Regions from separate parts of the Oceanibaculum sp. genome, predicted to be linked through region 2. Evidence: predicted binding sites of a transcription regulator. Region 2 holds the regulator's gene; the other holds the start of a gene.
The links. The regulator PhoB, encoded in region 2, activates phosphate uptake and scavenging genes when phosphate is short. The targets are predictions, from matches to a motif close to TNTCATAAAACTGTCA.
Positions count from the first base shown of each region.

Region 1: a site for PhoB is predicted at 1,962-1,977, ahead of MK313_RS17055 (Na/Pi cotransporter family protein). Genes of this name have one in related genera too.

Region 1 is NZ_JAKUSO010000090.1:13-8,356, forward strand. Features, by position in the region: partial or broken gene MK313_RS18240 (hypothetical protein) at 1-133, shown strand, start outside; gene MK313_RS17045 (hypothetical protein) at 210-464, opposite strand; gene MK313_RS17050 (solute carrier family 23 protein) at 482-1,804, opposite strand; gene MK313_RS17055 (Na/Pi cotransporter family protein) at 2,062-3,717, shown strand; gene MK313_RS17060 (SDR family NAD(P)-dependent oxidoreductase) at 3,792-4,505, shown strand; gene MK313_RS17065 (hypothetical protein) at 4,509-4,793, opposite strand; gene MK313_RS17070 (PepSY domain-containing protein) at 4,954-5,214, shown strand; gene MK313_RS17075 (thermonuclease family protein) at 5,219-5,689, opposite strand; gene MK313_RS17080 (DUF4886 domain-containing protein) at 5,857-6,672, shown strand; tRNA gene MK313_RS17085 (tRNA-Thr) at 6,702-6,776, opposite strand; gene MK313_RS17090 (hypothetical protein) at 6,838-8,319, opposite strand.
Region 2 is NZ_JAKUSO010000004.1:15,527-30,278, reverse strand. Features, by position in the region: gene MK313_RS02610 (TRAP transporter large permease) at 1-750, shown strand, start outside; gene MK313_RS02605 (UxaA family hydrolase) at 793-2,322, shown strand; gene MK313_RS02600 (ATP-binding protein) at 2,403-3,782, shown strand; gene phoU (phosphate signaling complex protein PhoU) at 3,923-4,633, shown strand; gene phoB (phosphate regulon transcriptional regulator PhoB) at 4,698-5,399, shown strand; gene MK313_RS02585 (helix-turn-helix domain-containing protein) at 5,472-5,840, opposite strand; gene MK313_RS02580 (Smr/MutS family protein) at 5,837-6,457, opposite strand; gene MK313_RS02575 (LutC/YkgG family protein) at 6,460-7,143, opposite strand; gene MK313_RS02570 (LutB/LldF family L-lactate oxidation iron-sulfur protein) at 7,143-8,564, opposite strand; gene MK313_RS02565 ((Fe-S)-binding protein) at 8,569-9,354, opposite strand; gene MK313_RS02560 (murein transglycosylase A) at 9,443-10,642, opposite strand; gene MK313_RS02555 (Tim44/TimA family putative adaptor protein) at 10,649-11,323, opposite strand; gene MK313_RS02550 (FxsA family protein) at 11,471-12,019, shown strand; gene MK313_RS02545 (histidine phosphatase family protein) at 12,016-12,570, shown strand; gene secB (protein-export chaperone SecB) at 12,678-13,190, shown strand; gene dnaQ (DNA polymerase III subunit epsilon) at 13,218-13,913, opposite strand; gene coaE (dephospho-CoA kinase) at 13,906-14,532, opposite strand; gene MK313_RS02525 (Maf family protein) at 14,532-14,752, opposite strand, start outside.

The DNA.
Region 1 (8,344 bases), on a different contig from region 2:
GCTGGAAAAGGCGCTGGCCTATGTTTCTGATGACGAGCAGGTCGAGGTGCCGCCGGAATCGATCCGGCTGCGCAAGCGCTATCTCGATATCCACGAGCGCAAGCGCCACGCCAAGATGGCGGCGGATGCCTGATCGCGTTACATCAGCTTGAATAAGAAAGCCCCCGGTTTCGGCCGGGGGCTTTTTTTGTCCGCGGGATGGCGGTCGCCTACTGCCGCTTGCCGCCCGTGGCCTGCAGCGCCACGCTGTCGCCGGTGATGACGAACAGCACGCTGCCGTCCTTGGCCTTGTAGGTCCATTGCTCGATGGGGCCGAGCTTGGCGATATCATCGGGACGGCCGAGCTTTGCCTCCAGCTCGGCCTTGGTCGAGACGCCCTCCGCCTTCTTCACGAGGTCGGCCTTGCTGGGATCGCCACAGGCGGCCAGCAGCAAGGCGAAGGCCAGTATCGCGAACCGCTTCATCGTGACTCTCCCTCTCGTTATTCGGAATTGCCGCCATTATAGGGCAGCACGGCGTTCAGGATCACGCCGACGATGGCGGCCAGCGCGGTGCCGGACAGCTGCGCGATGGTGCCGACATGCACCACGGCCCCGCCGATACCCAGCACCAGGATGATCGAGACGATGAACAGGTTGCGCTTGTCGCCCAGATCGACCTTGCCCTCGATCATGGTGCGCAGGCCCGACGCCGCGATGACGCCGAACAGCGCGATGGCGACGCCGCCGATCACCGGCACCGGGATCGACTGCAGCGCCACCCGGAAATCGCCCAGGAAGCCCAGCAGCACGGCGATCACCGCCGCACCGGCGATGACATAGACCGAGAAGACGCGGGTGATGGCCAGCACGCCGACATTCTCGCCATAGGTGGTATTCGGCGGCCCGCCCAGGATGGCGGCCAGCATGGTGGCCAGCCCGTCGCCGGCCAGCGAGCGGTGCAGGCCCGGATCCTCCAGCGTGTTGCGGCCGATCACCCGGCTGATGACGATCTGGTCGCCGATATGCTCGGCGATGGTCACGATGGCGACCGGCACCAGCAGCAGCACGATGGTGGCAAAATGCTGCCAGGGCAGGTCGTAGGTCACGAAGGGCACGGCAAAGGCCGGGAACTCCACAAAGCTGGCGGCGGCCAGCTTCGCCTGCATGCCCGCCTCACCCGACCAGGGCACCAGGCCGGCGAAGGCGGCAATCACATAGCCGCCCAGGATCGCCAGCAGGATCGGTACCACGGCGAAGATGCCGCGCATGACGACGGAGAAGGCAAGGGCAAGCACCAGCGTCGCGGCGGCGATCAGGAAATGCGTGCCGCTATAGGCGCTGGTGGCCGGGTCGTTGGAGGCCATGCTGACGGCGACCGGCGCAAGGCCAAGGCCGATCACCACGATCACCGGGCCGGTCACCACCGGCGGCAGCAGGCGCAGCAGCCAGCCAACGCCGAAGCCCTTGATGCACAGCGCCACCACCAGATAGACCGCACCCGCCAGGAAGGCGCCCAGCATGGCGCCGGTCGGGCCCAGCGGCTGGCCGTCCGGGCCGGGCAGGGCGGCCGCCGCCAGGATCGGCGCGATGAAGGCGAAGGAGGAGCCGAGATAGGCCGGGATGCGGCCCTTGGTGAGGGCAATGAATAGCAGCGTGCCGAGACCGCTGGTGACCAGCGCCACGGACGGGTTCAGCCCGGTCAGCAGCGGGACAAGCACCGTCGCGCCGAACATGGCGAACAGATGCTGCAGGCTGAGCAGGCCCCAGAGGGCCGCGCCCGGCTTTTCATGCACGTCGAGGACGGTGGCGGTGCTGTCGCTCATGGTCGGCCTTTCGGATGGCTGTCGTTCAAAGAGTTGACGTCGCCTTACGGCATCCCGGCGCGGTAGGCAAGTATCGTGATACGCATCCTTTTGCGCGTCTGTCCGTTATCCGCAGGAGCGGCTTGTCCGCCTGTCTGGGTCTTTTGTTTCTGAAATGTTACATTTTCTTTACAAGATTCGCCGGAAGGGCGTATGAGCAATCGGGAGCCGGCGAATGCAAACCGCCGCATCCCCTCCGCACAAGATTATGTCAGGCCATGCCGGCGACACAGGTCATCATCACGCTTCTGGGATTCATCGCACTGCTGCTGTGGGGCATCCACATGGTGCAGAGCGGTATCCTGCGCGCCTATGGCTCCGGCCTCAGGCGCAGCCTGAGCCGCGGCCTCGACAACCGGTTCAAGGCCTTTGCGGCAGGCTTCGCGGTAACGGCTATCCTGCAGAGCAGTACGGCGACCGGCCTTATGGCGTCTTCCTTCGCGGCGGGCCGGCTGGTCGATCTGGTGCCGGCGCTGGCGATCATGCTGGGGGCCAATGTCGGCACCACGGTCATCGTGCAGATCCTGTCCTTCGATATCGGGCTGCTGACGCCGATCCTGATTCTGGTCGGTGTGATCGCCTTCAAGCGGGGCGGACAGACGCGCACGCGTGACCTGGGCCGTGTCGCCATCGGCCTTGGCCTTGTGCTGCTGTCGCTGCATCTGCTGACCCAGACCGTGATGCCGCACGACATGTCGCCGCAGATGAAGGAGGTGCTGCACCTGCTGACCAGCGACCCCATCGTCACGATGCTGCTGGCGGCCATCTTCACCTGGGCGGCGCATGCCAGTGTGGCCACCGTGCTGCTGGTCATGTCGCTGGCAGCGGCCGGGTGGATCACGCCGGTGGCGGCGCTGGCCATGGTGCTGGGCGCCAATCTCGGCAGTGCGCTGAACCCCGTGCTGCAGGCGATGGGCGGTGACCGCGAGAGGCTGCGCGTGCCGGTCGGCAACCTTTTGAACCGTCTGGTCGGCTGCGCCATCGCGCTGCCGCTGCTGCCCTATGCTGTCGAATGGCTGGAAATCGTGAATGGCGGGCCGGCGCGTGTCGCGGCCAATTTCCACACCGCCTTCAACCTGGCGCTGGCGGTGCTGTTCATCCTGCCGCTGCCCCTGCTGGCGATGCTGATGAAGAAGTTGTTCCCGACGGCAGAACGCCCGCTCGATCCCGGCGCACCGCTGCATCTGGACCGGGAGGCCATCGAGAATCCGAGTGTGGCGCTGACCAACGCGGCGCGCGAGGCGCTGCGCATGGCCGACGCGGCGGAGCGCATGCTGCGCGGCTCGCAGACCGTGTTCGAGACCGGCGACCGCAAGCTGGTTTCCGAGATCAGCCGCATGGACGACACGCTGGACACGCTGCATGGCGCGATCAAGCGCTACCTGACCGATGTCAGCCGCGAGCAGCTGGACGAGGAGCAGAGCCAGCGCCTATCGGAGATTCTGGCCTTCACGATCAATCTCGAACATATCGGCGATATCGTGGACCGCAACCTGATGGATCTGGCGTCCAAGAAGATCAAGCGGCAGCTCAGCTTTTCCGAGGAGGGGCTCGCCGAAATCCGCCAGATGCACGCAAGGCTGCTGGAGCATCTGAAGCTGTCGATCTCGGTCTTCATGGCCAGCGACCTGCGCTCGGCCCGGCAGCTGGTGGCGGAGAAGGAGCAGTTCCGCGATCTGGAGAAGCTGGCGACAGAGCGACATTTCGAGCGTTTGCGCGAGGGGCGGTCGGAAAGCATCGAGACGACAGAGCTGCATCTCGACATCGTGCGCGACCTGAAGCGTATCGAATCGCACATTGCCGCCACGGCCTATCCGCTGCTGGAGCAGCTGGGCGCGCTGCGCCGCAGCCGCCTGACCGAGGCGAAGAGCTGATGCGTTCTATCGGCTGACAGCGGCGGAAACATCGTCATACACTCCTCCCAGAAAATTCAGGGAGAAGGAAAATCATGGCGGACCGGGAAGTCGCGATCATCGTCGGTGTGGGCAGCGGGCTGAGTGCCGCGCTGGCCCGGCTGTGCGCCAAAGAAGGCATGGCGGTCGCACTGGCAGCGCGCAATACCGACAAGCTGATCGGGCTGGTGCGCGAGACCGGAGCCATGGCGGTGGCCTGCGATGCCAGCCAGCCGGCCGATGTGGACCGGCTGTTCGCCACCGTGGCGGACACGCTGGGCGCGCCCTCGCTGGTGGTGTTCAACGCCAGCCGCCGGGTGCGTGGGCCGATCACCGAGCTTGACCCCGCAGAGGTGCGGGAATCGCTGATGACGACTGGCTATGCCGGGTTCCTGGTTGGCCGGGCGGCGGCGCGCGCCATGCTGCCTGATGGCAAGGCGATGGGGAACGGCAGCATCCTCTTTACCGGCGCCTCGGCCAGCGTGAAGGGCTATCCGCAATCCGCCCCCTTCGCGATGGGCAAGTTCGCGCTGCGCGGCCTCGCGCAGAGCATGGCGCGGGAGCTGGCGCCGAAGAACATCCATGTCGCGCATGTCGTGATCGATGGCGGCATACGCCAGGGCGGGGACGATCCGCGTGGCCCGCAGCGCGGTGTGGACGGGCTGCTGGAGCCGGACGCCCTGGCGCGGGCCTATCTCGACCTGCACCGACAGCATCGCAGCGCCTGGAGCTGGGAGCTGGAGCTGCGACCCTGGGTGGAGAGTTTCTGACTCCTACCGGAGCAGGTCGTTATGATAGAAGAATCCGCCCGCGACACTGGCCAGTTGCTCTTCGGTTAGCTCTTCGTTTTCGTCGCGGGGCCCGATCTCACCGCGCTGGCGGGCGAGCAAAGCTTCCAGAGCGTCCAGCGTTACCATGTATTCCGCCGCCCTGGCGAAGGTGACGGCGGCATGTTTCCTTTCCTCGCCGGATAGCCCGTCCAGGTGCTGCCTCAAGGAGAGCCGGAATTCGCTGTCCTGCCCGATTCTGTCGAGAAATGCCTGGGCCTGTTCCGTCATGCCGTCCTCCACTGGATGCCCTGTCCTTACCCAAGACTGGCATATCAGGCCGGCCGCCGATGTCCATTCCGTGCCGGTTCGGTTGCCATTTCGTCCAGCTGGACTTGAAACCGTACACCTCGATCCTTTGTTGAATGGGGTGCAAAAACGGAGATTGAACATGCTGAAGAAGACCATCGTCGCCCTTCCCTTCGCCCTGACGTTTATTGCCGGGACAGCCGAAGCGCGGGACATGCAGCCGCCTGCCGATGCGATGCCCTTGTCGCAGATCGTTGCCAAGATCGAGCAGCGGCCGGATTTCCGCTACATCGACGATCTGGAATGGGACGATGACGGCTATTACGAGATCGAGTACCGCACGAAGGACGGCGGCGAGGTCAGGCTGAAGCTCGACCCGAAGACCGGGGAAACCCGCCGCTAGAGGCTCAGTCGCACCAGCCCTTGCGGGTATCGCCGGCATAGGGGCGGGCATGGCCTTCGCCGACCAGCGCGGCGGCCATGTCCTGGCCGTCGGCGACGACGCGGGCCAGTACCCTGCCGCCATACTTGTCCAGCTCGATATCGTGCAGCTCGATCCGCTTTGCCTGCGCCAGCAGTGCATGCAGCCGGTCCCGGGCGTCGCGTGCCGCCTGCTTTTCAGCCTCGCAGCGGCCCCGCAGTTCCGGTGCGTCGATTCCGGCCAGCCGCACGCCGGTCTCGATCGACTGGCGCGGCCAGATCCAGGCGCGCACCGTGATCGTGTCACCATCGTAATTGCTCAGGAACGCCGCTTCCACCGGGCCGGCGATGGCAGCCGGCGCCCTTGTGACCGGGCTGGTCAAGGCCAGGTCGGTTGCGCCGGCAACGGGCGCATATAGCAGCGGAAGGCAGGTAAGGATGAGACGCATCGTATGCATGATGCGCGCATTGGTAGATTTGTTTTGCTGCATATGCAACCAACAAAAAGTTGTGTGACAGCGCCCTGAGTCGCCTCTCCGGCGCGCAGAATGATCCGATTGCCGGGCATCGATGAGGCCTCGTATGATGGTTGCTTATAAAAACCAAACTTCGAGGAACCCCCACCATGTCCATTAGCTTGAAGAAGCTGCGTCTGCTGGCCCAGGCCTCGGCTTTCGTGCTCTGTCTGGCCGTCAGCGGCGCTGCGCTCGCCGCCTCTGCGCCGGCGGTGAAGGGCCCGCAGGTCGAGAGCCCGAAGCGGGTGCTGCTGGTCGGCAACAGCTACCTTTATTACAATGACAGCCTGCACAACCATCTGCGCCGCATGGTGGCGGCGGCCGATGCCGATCTCGGCAAGGCGCTGCAATACAAGTCGGCGACCATCGGCGGCGCCACGCTGGCGCACCACAATGTGGACTGGCTGACCGGGCCGGGGCAGATCGGCATCAAGGAGCCGTTCGAGCTGGTGATCCTGCAGGGCCACAGCGCCGCTGCCCTGTCCGAGAAGCGGCAGGCGGATTTCCGCACGGCAGCATCGGCGCATGCGAAGATCATCGCCGAGCGGGGCGGCAAGGTCGCCCTCTACATGACCCACGCCTATGTGCCGCCGCACAAGCAGGCGAAGCCGGAAAACACCCAGTTGATCGACGATTTCTATGTGAAGACCGGCAATGAGCTGGGCGCGCTGGTCATCCCGGTGGGGCTTGCCTTCGATGAAGCCTACAAGCGCGATCCTGAGATCAAGCTGCACAATGCGCAGGATCACAGCCACCCGTCGCTGCTGGGCAGCTATCTCGCCGCCGCCACGGTCTATGCCACGATCTATGGCAAGTCGCCGGTCGGCAATGCCTATGACGCCTATGGCCAGGTCGATGCCAAGACGGCGTCGTTCCTGCAGCAGGTAGCGCAGGACACGGTGACCGGCTTCTTCGCCCGGAAATAGCAGTCTGTAATACGGAGGGTCGGGGGGAATGGTGCCGGCTGAGGGATTTGAACCCCCGACCTTCGGTTTACAAAACCGCTGCACTACCACTGTGCTAAGCCGGCGTCCATTCGCGCCGCGACCATAGCCAGACTGGCCGCGCGCTTCAAGGCAAAGCGGAAGGAATCAGTCGCTGGCCAGCCCGGCCTCGATCAGCCGGTCATGCAAATCCTGCATCCGCTTCACGCGGTCCGCATCGTCGGTCGCGGCGGCGAGGATGCTGGGCAGGAAATCCGGCTGCTTTATATGACGTTGCGCCAGCTCGCGCACACGGCGCAGGTTGGAGCCCTTGATCAGGGTGTCGTTGCAGCACAGATCGATCAGCGGCAGCGCCTTTTCCGCTGAATTGCCGCCGCGCTTCACGATGCGGTCGAGGATGCCGCTTTCGTCCAGCAGATTGTTCTGTATCTCCTCCATGCGCAGCTGCAGCTTGCCCCGGAACACGGAGGGCAGCGGTGCACCCATCAGGATGGTGTGCAGCTCGGTCAGGCCGCGCAGCCGCTCCGGCACGGAGGCGGATTTCGGCGCCACGTCGGAGGCGACGGTGCGCTCCTGCAGCAGATAATCGATGTATTTCTTCAGGAAATCGTAGTTCTGCGGCCCGATCATCTTGCGATAGAGGTCGAGGCAGCGCTGCAGCCGCTCGGCCAGGCGCGGCGCGCCGACCATCAGATCGTGAATATTCTGGTCGTTGATCAGGCGCGACAGGCGTCGGGCCAGCGCCGCTTCCGTCGTCTCGCCGCCAAGAAACTGCCCGTTCTTCAGGCGCACCCGCTGGGCAACATCCAGCGTCGCCCGCAATTCGTCCGCCGTTGATCCGCTGGTCATCGGGTAGGTGCCGGTGACCGCCGCCAGCATCTGCGCCTGCAGGCCGGCAGTGACATTCGGCTGTGCGGCGCGCGCCTGCAGGTTCATCAGCCGCTGCGCCAGCGGCGGGTCGGACGGAACCGGCGCCGGGTCGTCCGCCTTGCCGGAGGCGAGCTTGCTCAACAGGGCGATGCGCTCGCCCACCGTCTTGCCCTGCTTGCCGATGATCGTGTCGAGGCCGGCCGGCAGCCGGATGATCTCCGACAGGGCCACATCCAGGGCCACCATATCGGCAGCTGGCGGGTCGGCCTCACAGAGGGTGAGCAGCAGGCCGGTCTTTTCGTCCCAGCCCTTTTCCTTCAGCAGCGCCCTGGCGAGCATCAGGTTGAGGCGGAACAGGCGCTGCTCCCCCTCGGCCGGAAGCAAGGCCAGCTGCTCCTTCAGCCGCTTCGGGTCCAGCGGGTCCACCGGGATGGCGGTCACCGCCTCCAGGGTACGGTTGCGCACCCCGTCGCATAACGCGAAAATTTCCTTGATGCGGCCAGCGACATCGCGGTTCTTGGTGCCGGAGACCTGGGCGATCGCGACCTTCTGCACGGCCCCGGAATAGGCGGTGCCGGCATTCTCCAGCTTCTTTTGCAGATCCTCGCTGAACAGCAGCTCCGTCGGTGTCGCCCGCATGGCGTCGAGGAAGCTGCGGCAGTGCCGCGAGATCAGTTCACGCGCGCTGACGCTGTATATATCCTCAGGCGCCTTGCAGAGCGCCGCTTTCGCCAGTTGCTCTTCTGTCTGGGGCAGCATGTCGGGTCGCCGCTTCTCAACAATC
Region 2 (14,752 bases):
GGCCTGATGATGGCGGTCGCGCTGGCAATCATGGTGTTCTGGTATTCGCACAAGCGCGGCTATCCGCGCGATTCGGCGTTCTCCGTACGCCGTCTGGTGATGAGCTTCTTCTATGCCATCCCCTCGCTGATGACGCCGGTCATCATCATCGGCGGCATCCTGTTCGGCCTATTCACCCCGACCGAAGCCGCCATCGCCGCCGTCTTCTATGCGCTGCTGCTGGGCGTGCTGGTCTATCGCACGCTGGGCTGGCGGCGCATCGTGCGCGTCACCATGGACACGGTCGAGACCACGGCGATCATCCTGCTGATCGTTGCCGGCGCTTCCATCTTCTCCTGGATCCTGACCAGCACGCGGGCGACCGAGCATTTCGCCGATATCGTCCTGCATGTCACCGAAAATCCGATCCTGATCCTGCTGCTGATCAACCTGATCCTAATCGTCGTCGGCTGCTTCATGGAGACCATCGCCGCCATCACCATCCTGGTGCCGGTGCTGCTGCCGGTGGTGGAGAAGCTGGGCATCGACCCGGTGCATTTCGGCGTCGTCATGGTGCTGAACCTGATGATCGGCTTGCTGACGCCGCCGGTCGGCATGGTGCTCTATGTGCTGTCGCGGGTATCTGGCGTATCCTTCGAGCGATGCGTGGCCGCGACGGCGCCGTTCCTGATCCCGCTTGTAACGGTGCTGCTGCTGATCACCTTCATACCGCAGCTCTCATTGTGGCTGCCGACCCTGATCTATCGCTAATCCCCCTGCGCTGGGGGCGCCCTGTAGGAGGGGCATGAGCCAATGTCCGGAACCGAGAGCCTCAGCATCCGCCTGCATCCGGCGGACAATGTCGTGGTTGCCCGCCTGGCGCTGATGCCGGGCACCGCCCTGCCGGCGGAGAAACTGACGGTCAACGGCTCCATCCCCGCCGGCCACAAGGTGGCCACAGCGCCGATCCGGGCCGGCGAGCCGATCCGCAAATACGACCAGATCATCGGCTTCGCGACCGACGACATCGCGATCGGCGATCACGTCCATGTGCAGAATGTCGAGATGCGCGATTTCGAGCGCGACTATGCCTTTTCCAGCACCGCAAAGCCGACCGCCTTCGTGCCGGAGGCGGAGCGCGCGACCTTCCAGGGCTTCCTGCGCCCGACCGGAATGGCCGGCACCCGCAACTATATCGGCATCCTGACCTCGGTGAACTGCTCGGCCACGGTGGCGAAATACATCGCCGCCGCGATCACGCCGGACATTCTGGCGCAGTACCCAAATGTCGATGGGGTGGTGGCGCTGGTGCATTCCACCGGCTGCGGCATGGCAGATTCGGGGGAGGGCTACGCCAATCTGCAGCGCACCTTGTGGGGCCATGCACGGCACCCGAACTTCGCCGGCATACTGATGGTCGGCCTGGGCTGCGAAGTGAACCAGATCGACTTCCTGCTGGAGGCCTACGGGCTGGAGCGCGGCCCGCGCTTCCAGACCATGACGATCCAGGACATTGGCGGCACCCGCAAGACCGTGGACCGCGGCGTCGAGATCGTGAAATCCATGCTGCCGGCCGCGAACGAGGCGCGCCGCACCAGCGTGCCGGCCAGCCACCTGACGCTGGCGCTGCAATGCGGCGGTTCCGACGCCTATTCCGGCATTACCGCCAACCCGGCGCTAGGCGCGGCCGCTGACCTGCTGGTCCGGCATGGCGGCACGGCGATCCTCTCTGAAACGCCGGAAATCTATGGCGCCGAGCATCTGCTGACCCGGCGCGCCATCGACCGCAAGACCGGCGAGAAGCTGATCGAGCGCATCCGCTGGTGGGAGGAATACACCACCCGCAATGGCGGGGAGATGAATAACAACCCCTCGCCCGGCAACAAGGCCGGCGGCCTGACCACCATCCTGGAAAAGTCGCTGGGGGCCGCCGCCAAGGGCGGCACGACGAACCTGACCGGCGTGTTCAAATATGCCGAGCCGATCAACACCAAGGGCTTCGTGTTCATGGACTCGCCAGGCTATGACCCCTGCTCGGTGACCGGGCAGGTGGCCAGCGGCGCCAACATCGTGTGTTTCACCACCGGGCGCGGCTCGGTGTTCGGCAACAAGCCCTCGCCCTCGCTGAAGCTTGCCACCAACTCTGCCATGTACCGCAAGCTGGAAGAGGACATGGATGTGAATTGCGGCGCCGTGCTGGATGAGGGCATCTCGATCCAGGATATGGGCCAGCGCATCTTCGACCTCATCCTGCGCGTGGCCTCGGGCGAGAAATCCAAGAGCGAGGCGCAGGGTTTCGGCGATGCGGAATTCATCCCCTGGCAGGTTGGCGCCGTAATGTAACGATATGGCGGTTGACCGGCGGCATCCCTGCCGGCCTATGCTGTAGGTTCCGTTAAGCCTTCCGCCAGCCCGAGGCCCCCATGCCCGCAACCCGACTGTCGCGCTCCGCGATCGTCAAGACCAGCCTGCTGCTGTCCCTGCCTGTCGGGCTGGTGCTGCTGGTGCTGGTCGCCGGCGGCCAGCTGAATGGCTGGCCCGCCCTGCTGGGCTGGGCGATTTCTCCCGGCATCTTCGCGCTGCTGGTGCAGCGTCATTTTCAGCGCATTGCCCGGCTGGAAGCGGCGGTTGAGGGTGGTTCGGCGGAGATCGAGCCGAACAGCCCGCTCGCCCCGCTGGCCGGCCGCATCGAATCGCTGCATCGCGTGCAGGCGGAAAATCTGGGCGCCCTGCGGCAGCGCCTCCATGCCGCCCATGTCGCGCTGGAATCGCTGCCCGACCCGCTGCTGCTGATCGATGCCGAGGCAACCATCGTGGCCACCAACCGGGCCGCCCGCGAGATCTTCGGCGAGGCGCTGGCGGGCAGGGCGGTAGCCAGCAATCTGCGCCATCCGGAGGTGCTGAAGGCGGTGGAGACAGCCCTTGAACAGGGGCAGGGCCGCACTGTCGAGATGACCATGCTGGTCCCCATCGAGCGCAGTTTCGCCGTCAGTGTCGAACCATTGCGCGAACCGGGGCCGGATGACAGCCGGGCGCTGATCCTGATGCACGAGCTGACGGCGATGAAGCGCACGGAGCAGATGCGCGCCGATTTCGTTGCCAATGCGAGCCATGAGCTGCGCACGCCGCTCTCCACGCTGGTCGGCTTCATCGAGACGCTGCGCGGCCCGGCCAAGGACGATCCGGAAGCGCATGAGCGGTTCCTGGAAATCATGCATGAGCAGAGCCTGCGCATGTCGCGGCTGGTGAACGACTTGCTGTCGCTCTCGCGGATCGAGCTGAACGAGCATACGCCGCCGCGCGGGCTGGCCGACCTGTCGCGCATTCTGTCCAGCGTGAAGGCGACGCTGGACATGCAGGCGGCGACCAAGGACATGGACATCCAGCTCGATATCGAGGACGGGCTGCCGCCGGTCACCGGCGACGAGGACGAGCTGGCGCAGGTGGCGCAGAACCTGATCGACAATGCGACCAAATATGGCCGACCCGGCACCCCGATCCGGGTGACGGCCCGGCGCGCCGACAGCGTACCGGCAGCCTTCCCCAAGGCACCGCATGGCGCGGTCCTGATCCGTGTTCAGGACCAGGGCGAGGGCATCCCGCGCGAGCATATTCCGCGCCTGACCGAACGGTTCTACCGGGTCGACAAGGCGCGCAGCCGCGATCTTGGCGGCACCGGTCTTGGCCTTGCCATCGTGAAGCACATCGTCAGCCGCCACCGGGGGGCGCTTTCCGTCGACAGCCAGGTCGGCAAGGGCAGCGCCTTCACCGTCTATCTGCCGGTCGCCGCATCCGCGGGCTGAACGGCCGCCGCGAAAACCCCCGATTCGATGTCGATGTAATAAAAGCGTCATCGAAACGTAGTATTTATGCCGTGCAAGCCCGTTATTGATAGCGCAGGCGCACGGTCCGCCATCGATCATGCCCTTGGAAAGGAAGTCTCATGCCCACCCATACCGTGAAATCCTTCGACGAGGAATTGAAGCGGCTGATGAATCTCATCTCGCAGATGGGCGGGCTGGTGGAGACGCAGGTGCAGGACTGCATCCAGTCCCTGGCGAAGCGCGACAGCACCATCGCCGAGCGGGTGATCCAGGGCGATCTGAAGATCGACAGCCTGGAGCATGATGTGAACGATCTGACGGTTCGCATGCTGGCACTGCGCCAGCCGCTGGCCGAGGATCTGCGCCGCGTTGTTGGCGCGCTGAAGATTTCCGCCGATCTGGAGCGCATTGGCGACTACGCCGCGAACATTTCCAAGCGGGCAGTCGCCCTGAACCAGGTGCCGCCGGCACGGCCCGCGACAGGTATTCCGCGCATGGGCCGGATGGTGCAGCAGATCCTGAAGGAAGTGCTGGACGCCTATGTCGAACAGGATGCCGAAAAGGCCCTGCTGGTCTGGCGCCGGGACGAGGAGGTGGACGAGATGTACACCAGCCTGTTCCGCGAGCTGCTGACCTACATGATGGAAGACCCGCGCAACATCACGCCCTGCACGCATCTTCTGTTCATGGCGAAGAACATTGAGCGCATCGGTGACCACGCCACCAATATCGCCGAGACGCTGTACTACCAGGTAACCGGCCGGCCGCTGACCGCCGAGCGGCCGAAGGGCGACACCAGCGCGTTCACCGTCGTCGAGCCGGAGAACTGACCTACGGTTTGAAACATTTCCACTGGCCTTTTTCCCTTGAGGCCTGCCGAGATTGGACCACACGATGAAGCCGCTGATCCTGATTGTCGAAGACGAAGCCGCGATCGTCACGCTACTCAGCTACAATTTGGAGCGCGAGGGCTTCCAGGTCCTCGAAGCGCGCGACGGCGAGGAAGGGCTGCTGCTGGCCACCGAGCGCCGGCCCGACCTGATCCTGCTGGACTGGATGCTGCCGCTGCTGTCCGGCATCGAGGTCTGCCGCCGGCTGCGCCGCACCCCGCAGACCCGCAGCATCCCGATCATCATGCTGACGGCCCGCGGCGAGGAAGGCGACCGAGTACGAGGCCTGAATGCCGGCGCCGACGATTACGTCACCAAGCCCTTCAGCCCCAGCGAACTGCTGGCCCGCGTCCGCGCCGTCATGCGCCGCGCCCGGCCTGCCGCCGATGCCGAGACGCTGCGCTGCGGCGACATCGTCATGGACGTTGCCGCCCACAAGGTGAAGCGCGGCGACCGCGATGTGCATCTGGGGCCGACCGAATTCCGCCTGCTGCGCCATTTCCTGGAGCATCAGGGCCGCGTCTTCTCCCGCGAGCAGCTGCTGGATTCGGTCTGGGGAGCGGATGTCTATGTCGAGCCGCGCACCGTGGATGTGCATATCCGCCGCCTGCGCAAGGCACTGAACGAGGATGCCGAGGGTGATCCGATCCGCACCGTCCGGTCGGCCGGCTATGCGCTGGATGCCGTCGCGCCGCAATTCGCCTGACACCCCATCAGTGCGTCGACTCTATATAAGAAATTAATGTAAAATATTATTTTATTGCCGTTTATCGCCCTGTCATTCCGGCTTTTTCGGCGAGTCTTCGAGCTGGCTCAAGAGCGCCGCGAGCCTCTCCTCGTCCAGGATCCCGATCTTCCGCGCCAGCTGGTGCGCCAGCCTGGTGGCGCTTGGCGACAGGCCGGCCGTGTCGATGGTGACGCGCGGATGGGATATCTCCGCCAGCCGATTCAGCGCTTCCGCATCGTCCCAGATGAGCCCAAAATAACCGCAGATCTGATGGATCAGCCCGTCGGTGGGCCGGCCGCGATGGCCATGCTCCAGCGCCGAGAGATAGGCCGAGGAGACCTGCAGCGCCGCCGCCATCTCCTTCAGTGTAACGCCACGCGCGGCGCGCAGCGCCCGCAGCCTTTCCCCGAACGGCGTCATGCCTCCTCCCGCACCCGTCGCAGCAGGACATAGAGCGCGCCGCCCCCGCCATCCTTCGGCTGCGCATGGACGAAGGCCAGCACCTTCTCGCGGTTGCCGCCCTCATTCAGCCAGCGCGGCACCTCGCGCTTCAGCACACCGGCTTCGTAACGGCCGAATTCGTCACGCCGCGTCCCCTTGCCGGTGATCACCAGCACGCAGCGCAGCCCGCGCGCCTGCGACCGGGCGATGAATCCGTTCAGCGCCACATGGGCGGCATCCTGCGTCATGCCATGCAGATCGATGCGCGCCTCAATGGCGACCTGGCCGCGCTTCAGGCGCATCTGGCTGCGCTTGTCGAGCCCCGGCGCGCTGTCATGCTTCAGGGTCGGCAGAACGACCGGCGCCTTGACCGGCGGTGCGACCGGCTGAGGAAGTGGCTCATCCTTTGACACCCGACCGCGCTTGCGGCTGGCCGGCGCCATGCCTTCGGCCTCGGGCACGGCGGGAACCGGTTCCGGCGGCAGCTCATCCAGCATGCCCAGCCGCAGGCGCTTATCCTGCGGCAGCGGCTTGGCGTCCTTCACGACCTGGCGGAAAAGCTCAGCCTCGTCCTTGCTGGCGCGCCGCCGGGCCATGCCTAGCCGTCGATCAGGACAATGTGCAGCCGGCGCGGTCCGTGGGCGCCCATCAGGATCTTCTGCTCGATATCGCCGGTGCGCGACGGGCCGGTGATGAAATTCACCGTGCGCGGCATGGAATCCTTCGCCTGCGCATCGCGCAGCCGCGCCCAGCCATCCTCGTAGGAACCGACGATCTGGCTCTTCTTCAGCACCACGATATGGGTCTCGGGCAGCAGGTTCAGTGTGGTCGGGCTGTGCGGGCCGGAGGTCAGCATCAGCGTGCCGGTCTCGGCAATGCCGGCAAAGGCCGGGGTCACGCTGGCCGTATCCGGCTCCTCGGCCTTGCCGGTATTGATGGTCAGGGTCGGGCGCTTGTCCCAGGGAAGGCCGGACAGCCAGGCATCCGGCGCCACGCGCAATTCGGCCGGCAGATTATGCTGCGCCAGATACTCGGCGATGGCGTCAGGGACCTCTGCGGCATCCGCGACCTGGCTGATGGTGGCCTGCACGCCTTCAGCCATCTCGACGAACAGGGTGACCTGCTGGTCGTGCGGCAGCTGCGCCCGCTGCGGGATCAGGTTCGGCCTGTGCTCCGCGATCCGCTGTTCCAGCTGCGCCGCCGGCTCGCCGTCCAGCGCACTGCGGCCAAGCGACCGGCGGATGCCGGCCAGGATCTGATCGCGCGGGGACATGTCGGGCATCAGGCGGCCCCCTTCTTTTCGCGGTAAAGCTCCTGGAAGGTGCGACCCTGCGGGGCGGGCATGTCGCGCACCGAAGTCCAGCCCCCGGCCAGCGGCAGCGACCGGAACCGCCCCTTATCCCGGCCGAACCGGCCAAGCAGCTTCATGGCAATGCCGGTCAGGCGCTGATAGAGCGCCGGCCGCTTGGCGAAGAACGCCCAGAGGGCGAGGCCCGAGCGGTAGGGGGCCGGTGACAGCTTGCGTTCATATTCCCGCTTGCGCCAATGCCGCATCATCTTCGGCAGCGGAATACGCATCGGGCATACGCTCTCGCAGCGCCCGCAGAAGGTGGAGGCGTTCGGCAGGTGCCCGGCCTCCTCGACACCGACCAGGGTCGGGGTCAGCACCGCGCCCATCGGCCCGGGATAGACCCAGCCATAGGCATGGCCGCCAACCGCGCTGTAAACCGGGCAGTGATTCATGCAGGCCGAGCAGCGGATACAGCGCAGCATTTCCTGGAATTCGGTGCCCAGCATGGCGCTGCGGCCATTATCCAGCAGCACGACATGGAACTGTTCCGGCCCGTCCAGATCCTCCGGCCGCCGCGGCCCGGTGGAGAAGGTAGTATAGACCGACATTTCCTGCCCGGTGGCCGAGCGGGCCAGCAGGCGCATGATCGTGGCCGCATCCTCCAGCGTCGGCACAGTCTTTTCCAGGCTGGCCAGCACGATATGGATTCGGGGGAGGGTCTGGGTCAGGTCGCCATTGCCCTCGTTGGTCACTATGACGGTCGAGCCGGTCTCGGCGATCAGGAAGTTGGCCCCGGTAATACCGACATCGGCCTTGATGAACCTGTTCCGTAGTTTCGCGCGTGCCTCGTCGAGCAGCTGGCGCGGCTCCGACAGCGGCCGGTCGGCTGGCAGGTCGGTGTGGATCTTGCGGAAGCTTTCCTCGACATCCGACTGGTTCAGATGCACCGCCGGCGCGATGATGTGGCTGGGCGGTTCCTTGCGAATCTGGATGATATATTCGCCCAGATCGGTCTCGATCGGCTCGATCCCGCTTTCTTCCAGGAAATCGTTCAGCGCGATCTCCTCGGCGATCATCGACTTGCCCTTGGTGACGGTCTTCGCCTCCACCGAGCGGCAGATTTCCAGGATTTTTTCGCGCGCTTCCTGCGGCGTGCGTGCCCAGTGCACATGGCCGCCATTCTCGGTCACCCGGCGCTCAAAGCGCTCCAGGTAATAATCGAGATGGGCCAGCGTATGGTTCTTGATGTCGCGGCCCTGGTCGCGCAGCGCCTCGAACTCCGGCAACCTGTCGATGGCCGCACGGCGCTTGTCCTGGAAGCCGGCGCGCATGTTGCCCAGCGCGCGCTGCAGCCGCTCGTCATGCAGTGCGGTGTGGGCATTGTCCTTGAAGGCGTGGCTGGTGGGCTGCATGGCGTCAGCTCCCGCGTCCGGGTTCGCCGATGGCAGGCTGATCGGTCATACCGGCCAGCACCTCGGCAACATGGCGGACCTGCACTTTCTCGCCGCGCCGCTTCAGCTTGCCGGCCATGTTCAGCAGGCAGCCGAGATCGCCGGCCAGCAGGGTCCCGGCACCGGTCTTCACGATGTCGTCGGCCTTGTCGGAGACCATGCGGTCGGAAATGTCAGGGTACTTGATGCAGAAGGTGCCGCCGAACCCGCAGCAGGTTTCCGCACCCGGCAGTTCCTTCAGCTTCAACCCTTCAACCGAGCCGAGCAGGCTGCGCGGCTGCTGCTTCACGCCCAGCTCGCGCAGGCCGGAACAGCTGTCGTGATAGGTCACCGTACCGTCGAAATGCGCCTCGACGCCCTTCATCCCCATCACATCGACAAGGAAGGAGACCAGCTCATGGGTGCGGTGGCCGACATGATGGGCGCGTGGCCCCCATTCGGCATCCTCCTTGAACAATTCGGCATAATGATCGCGCAGCATCCCGGCACAGGAGCCGGAAGGGGCGACCACGTAATCGAAACCCTCGAAGGCGCGGATGGTGTTGCGCGCGATGTCCTTCGTGTCCTGGAAATCGCCCGAATTATAGGCCGGCTGGCCGCAGCAGGTCTGCGCCTCCGGCACCTCCACAATGCAGCCCACCTGCTCCAGCAGCCGGATCGCAGCAAAACCGACGGACGGGCGGAACAGATCGACGAGACAGGTGACGAACAGCCCGACCCGGGGCTTCTTCTGCGGCGCTTCCTCAACCATTGCGGGCTCTTCCTGCCGTGGCATTTCTTGCTTCGCCGCTAAGATGACGGTTGCCGAGTTGCTTGACAAGCCGGACCGGTATTACCAGTCAGGAAGCCGGCGCCAGACCCTTGGGCAGCAACAGATAATACTGGCCGTTGGACTTCATCCGTCCGGCCCGATCGGCAGCGGCATCGCCATGGCCCCAGAACAGGTCGCCGCGCACGGGGCCGCGGATCGCCCCGCCGACATCCTGGGCCACGACCAACCGGCGCAACCGCTCGGCACCAGCATCCGGATGCTGGGCGTCCAGCCAGACCGGCGTGCCCAGCGGCACGAAACGGCGGTCGACGGCCAGACTGCGCAACGGCGTCAGAGCGGCCCCCTGTGCACCCAGCGGCCCGTCGCCGGGCAGTTCTCGGAAGAAGACGTAGGACGGGTTGGTGTTCATCAGCGCCGCCGCCTCGCCCGGATTGGCCGCCAGCCAGGCGCGGATCGACTGCATGGAGACAGTCTCGCGGGTCAGCGCGCCACGCGCGATCAGCTCCCGCCCGATGGCGACATAGGGGTGGCCGTTCTGCCCGGCATAGCCCAGGCGCATCACCCTTCCATCCTCCAGCGTCACCCGGCCGGAGCCCTGAATCTGCAGGAAGAAGGCATCGACCGGGTCGTCCACCCAGACGATCTCCAGCTTGCGAGGATCAAGGACACCCTCGACGATGGCCTTGCGGTCCTCATAGGGTTTTAGATTGCCGCCCACCACACGGCCGGCGATGCGCTGGCCCTTCAGCTCGTCGCGGAACTGGCCGAGATCGACCATGACAAGATCGTCCGGCCGGCGATGCAGCGGCACCGGATAGCGCGCCGAGCGCTGCAAGGCGCCACGCAGCTCCGCCTCGTAATAGCCGGTGAACAGCCCCTCCGGCGCGCCGTTGTTGCCGGCGCGATAGGGGCGGAAGTTCGATTCAAAGAAGGTACGGACGGCGGTCGCGTCACCCGCCGGCACAGCACGTGCCGTCTCACAGACCGGCAGCCAGTCGCCGATGGTACCGAAGCGCTCGTCCGGTCCGAAATTGCGGGCAGGCGGCTGCGGCTTCAGCCGATCGCAGGATTTCAGCAGGGCCGGCATGACCTCGGCGAGGGAATCTGCCTGCCATCCCGGCAGATCGGCATAGCCGACCGGTTTCAGGGTCAGCTGATCCGGCTTTTCCGTTACCGGTGCGCAGGCTGCCACGACCAGCAGGAGCAGGCCTGCCGTCAGGGCAAGAAAATGATCCGGGAGCCGGTTGAGGCCTGAGCGGGCAACCATGAACCGTCAGCTGGGCGTGCGGGTCGCGGACAGAAGCCAGTTCGGATCGTCTGACCGCGTGTCGCGCCGGAAGGTCCAGATATCCACGACGCTCTCGATCCCGTCGGGGTCACCGTCGATCACCTCGCCTTCCGCATTGCGGGTCAGATTGACCTGCTCGCTGACGAATTCGACGGTCACTTCGGCGACCGATCCCTTCATCCGCGCCTCGGTGATATCGGCGGCATTAAGCGACAGAAGGCGGGTCTCCAGCGTCTCCTTGCGGGCCTCACGGGCATCGATGGCGCCAACGAAACGGTCATAGACATCGTTGGCGAGCAGCGGGCGCAGCGTGTCCTTGTCGCCATTGGCGAAGGCCAGGACGATCATCTCGAAGGCGGCACGCGCGCCGTTGGCGAACTGCTTTTCCTCGAAGTTGCCATCGGCCAGCTTGATCTGGGTCAGGCCTGCCGCGACCGAACCGGGAGGGGCGTTCTCCAGCTCGGCGGCCAGCTTCGCGCGCTGCGGCAAGGCCACGACATTGTCCGCATCACTCTCGGCTTCCGGCTTCGGGCTGAACGGATCAGGCCGGTCGCGCTCGTTACCGGTACGGCGGCCAAGCACGCTGCGCAGGCGCAGAATGAGGAAAGCCGCCACCATGGCGAAAAAAATGATGTCCAGAAATGGTAGTCCGTCGCCCATCTAGTTACATCGGGCCGGACCAAACTGGACCGTCACCCGCCCTTTGCGCTAAGTAAAATCACGTCTGTCAGCCATGACAGCATGATGCGTGCTGTTTCAATAGACGAATCAATCCCTAAATAGGGGCGAACAGATGAAAGAGCAAGCATGCCCCTCCTGATACTCGCCCTGCTGATCGGTATCCCGCTGGTCGAAATCGCCCTGTTTATCGAGATTGGCGAGGAGATCGGCGTCTGGCCCACCATCGGCCTTTGTATTGCCACCGCGCTGGCCGGCAGCCTGATGCTGCGTGTCCAGGGCCTGTCGACGCTGACGCGGGCCCGCGCCGCCATGGCACGCGACGAGATGCCGGTGCGCGAAATGCTGGACGGTATCGGTCTCGCCATTGCCGGCGCGATGCTGCTGACCCCCGGTTTTGCCACAGACACCGTCGGGCTGCTGTTGTTCATACCGGCCATCCGGCGCGGCATCGGCCGCTGGCTATGGCGTAGCCTTGTGAAGAGCGGCCGCTTTCATGTGGTCGGCACGCCGTTCCCCGGTGGCCCGCGCCGGGGTGGACCGATCATCGATGGCGACTATCGCGACATCACCGAGACCGAAGGCGGCCAGCCGGGCAATCCCGACTCGCCCTGGCGCCAGCTGCCCGACGCCAACGCGCCCGACACCCCCTCCGACAAGACGGATAAACAGCCATGATTCTGGTCCGCCACGGCCAGTCCGAATTCAATGTGCATTTCGCCAAGACCCGGGTCGATCCCGGCATTGTCGATCCGGCCCTGACCGAAGAGGGGCGACGGCAGGCACAGGCCGCCGCCGAGATACTACGCGAGCATGAGATCGAACGGCTGCTGGCCAGCCCCTTCACCCGCACCTTGCAGACCGCAGAGATCATCGCCGATACGCTGAAGCTGCCGGTCGAGATCGAGCCCCTGGTGCATGAGCATGCCGCTTTCGTCTGCGACATCGGCACCTCGGCGCGCGACCTGGCGAAACGCTGGCCGGACTGGCGCTTCGACCACCTGCCGGATCGCTGGTGGCCGGAGGCGGAGGAGGAAGAGCAGCTGCACGCGCGCTGCCAGCGTTTCTGGGGCCTGATCGAACCGCATGAGGCAAGGCCGCGTACACTGGTCGTCACCCATTGGGGCTTCATCCGGGCACTGACCGGCCTGCGTGTCGGCAACGGCCATCTGGTGCGCTTTACGGCACCGGGCGCGGCTGAACTGCTGCACCCACGCGAGATGGCCTGAACCACCCATTTTCCTGCGGCCCAACGGTTTCTTCGGGCCGCGCTTGTTCCGCCGGCTGATCCGTGATAGCGAGCCGGCCAGTTACCGAACCGAGAGGCGATAGCGATATGACCGACACGACGGCGAGCAACGGGCAGGATCAGGCGACACAGGCGGGCGGGCTGCCGCTGGTCGTGCATGCGCAGTACATCAAGGATTTCTCCTTCGAGAACCCCAACGCGCCTATGAGCCTGCAGCCGACCGGCAAGCAGCCCGATGTCGAGGTTGGTGTCGATGTGCAGGCGCGCCGGATGCGAGAGGAAGATCCCGTCTTCGAGGTCCTGCTGACGATCCGCGCCCAGACCAAGAACGAGGAGCAGCAGCTGTTCCTGCTGGAGCTGACCTATGGCGGCGTGTTCAGCCTGCGCGGCGCGCCGGAGGAGCATCTGCACCCGATGGTGATGATCGAGTGCCCGCGCCTGCTGTTCCCCTATGCCCGCGCCATCGTTTCCGAAACCACGCGCGACGGCGGCTACCCGCCGCTGATGCTGCAGCCCATCGATTTCGTGGAGCTGTACCGGCGTCGCCTGGCCCAGCAGGGCGATTCCCTGGCCAACAGCGAGGCCGAAGGCACCGCCTGAGGCGCCGGCGCTAGAAGAGCCCTGATTTCAGCCCTCTTTCAGCCAGATCGGGTTCTTCAGCTTCTCCAGCATGCGTGCATGCGCCTCCAGCTCAGCCGGGATGGGGGCGTGCGCGCGCACCGGGCGTTTCTGCTCGGCACCGGGCGGCACGACCAGGACTGTGTCGGCCACCTGCTTTTCCTCGCCCGTCCCGGCCAGCAGAAGGCCCGGCTCCCGGCCGCCGATGAGTTCCAGATAGACCGCGGCCAGCAGGTCGGCATCGACCAGCGCGCCATGCAGGTCGCGATGGCTGTTATCGATGCCAAAACGCCGGCACAGCGCATCCAGGCTGCTCTGTGCGCCCGGGAATTTCCGGCGGGCGATGGCCAGCGTATCGACAGCGCGATCCTTCGGCAGGGCGGGATGGCCGAGTTGTGTCAGTTCCGCGTTCAGGAACCGCATGTCGAACTCGGCATTGTGGATCACCAGCCGGGCATCGCCGATAAAATCCAGGAAGTCCTGTGCGATCACGGAAAATACCGGATAGCCGGCGAGGAAGTCGGCGGACAGGCCGTGGACCTTGAATGCCTCTTCCGGCATGTCCCGTTCGGGATTGATATATTGCTGATAGGTACGGCCCGTCGGCAGGAAATTATCCAGCTCGACACAGGCGATTTCGACGATGCGATGGCCCGCCTTGGGGTCAAGGCCCGTGGTCTCCGTGTCGAGCGCGATCTCACGCATGCTGTCTCCGTCGGCGGTGGTAAAGGTCCGGGTTCTCCCGGATGAGTCTGACGATGCGTTTCAGCTGCCGCAAGCTTCTATCGTGGCCGAGGCCGGTGGTGACGACGAAATCCGCGCGCCGGCGCTTCTCGGCATCCGGCGTTTGCTGCCGCAGGATCTGCGCGAACTTCTCCGGCGTCATGCCCGGACGGGCGAGGACACGCCGCGCCTGCAGCAAGGCGGGGGCGGAAACCACGACAACCGCATCCATCCGGGCGGCGCCGCCGGTCTCGTACAGCAGAGGGATATCCAGAACCACGAGCGGCTGGTGGCGGCGGCGCATCCGCTTCAGAAAGGTGCGCTCCGCTTCGCGGACCATCGGATGCAGGACGGCTTCCAGCTGGCGCAAGGCGGCCGGATCGGCGAACACGATCCCGCCGAGGGTGCGCCGATTGACGGCCCCATTCTCGACCGCCCGGGGAAAAAGCCGCTGGATCGCCGGAACCGCCTTGCCGCCGGCTCCCAACAAGCGATGCACGGTGGCATCGGCATCGTGAACGGGTACTCCGAGCCGGCGCAATGACCGGGCGGCACTGGTCTTGCCCATGCCAATCGAGCCGGTGAGGCCGAGGATGAACATCAGCGTTTCAGGAGGCCGTGCTGGCGCAGGAAATCCAGCAAAGGCAGCAGGGGCAGACCCAGGATGGTAAAATAATCGCCCTCGATACGGCTGAACAGCTGTGCACCAAGTCCTTCCAGCTGATAGGCGCCAACCGAACTCTGCACGGCATCGCCGGCCGCATCAAGATAGGCTTCGATGAATTCCTCGCTCAGGGGCCGCATCGTCAGGCGCGCGGTCG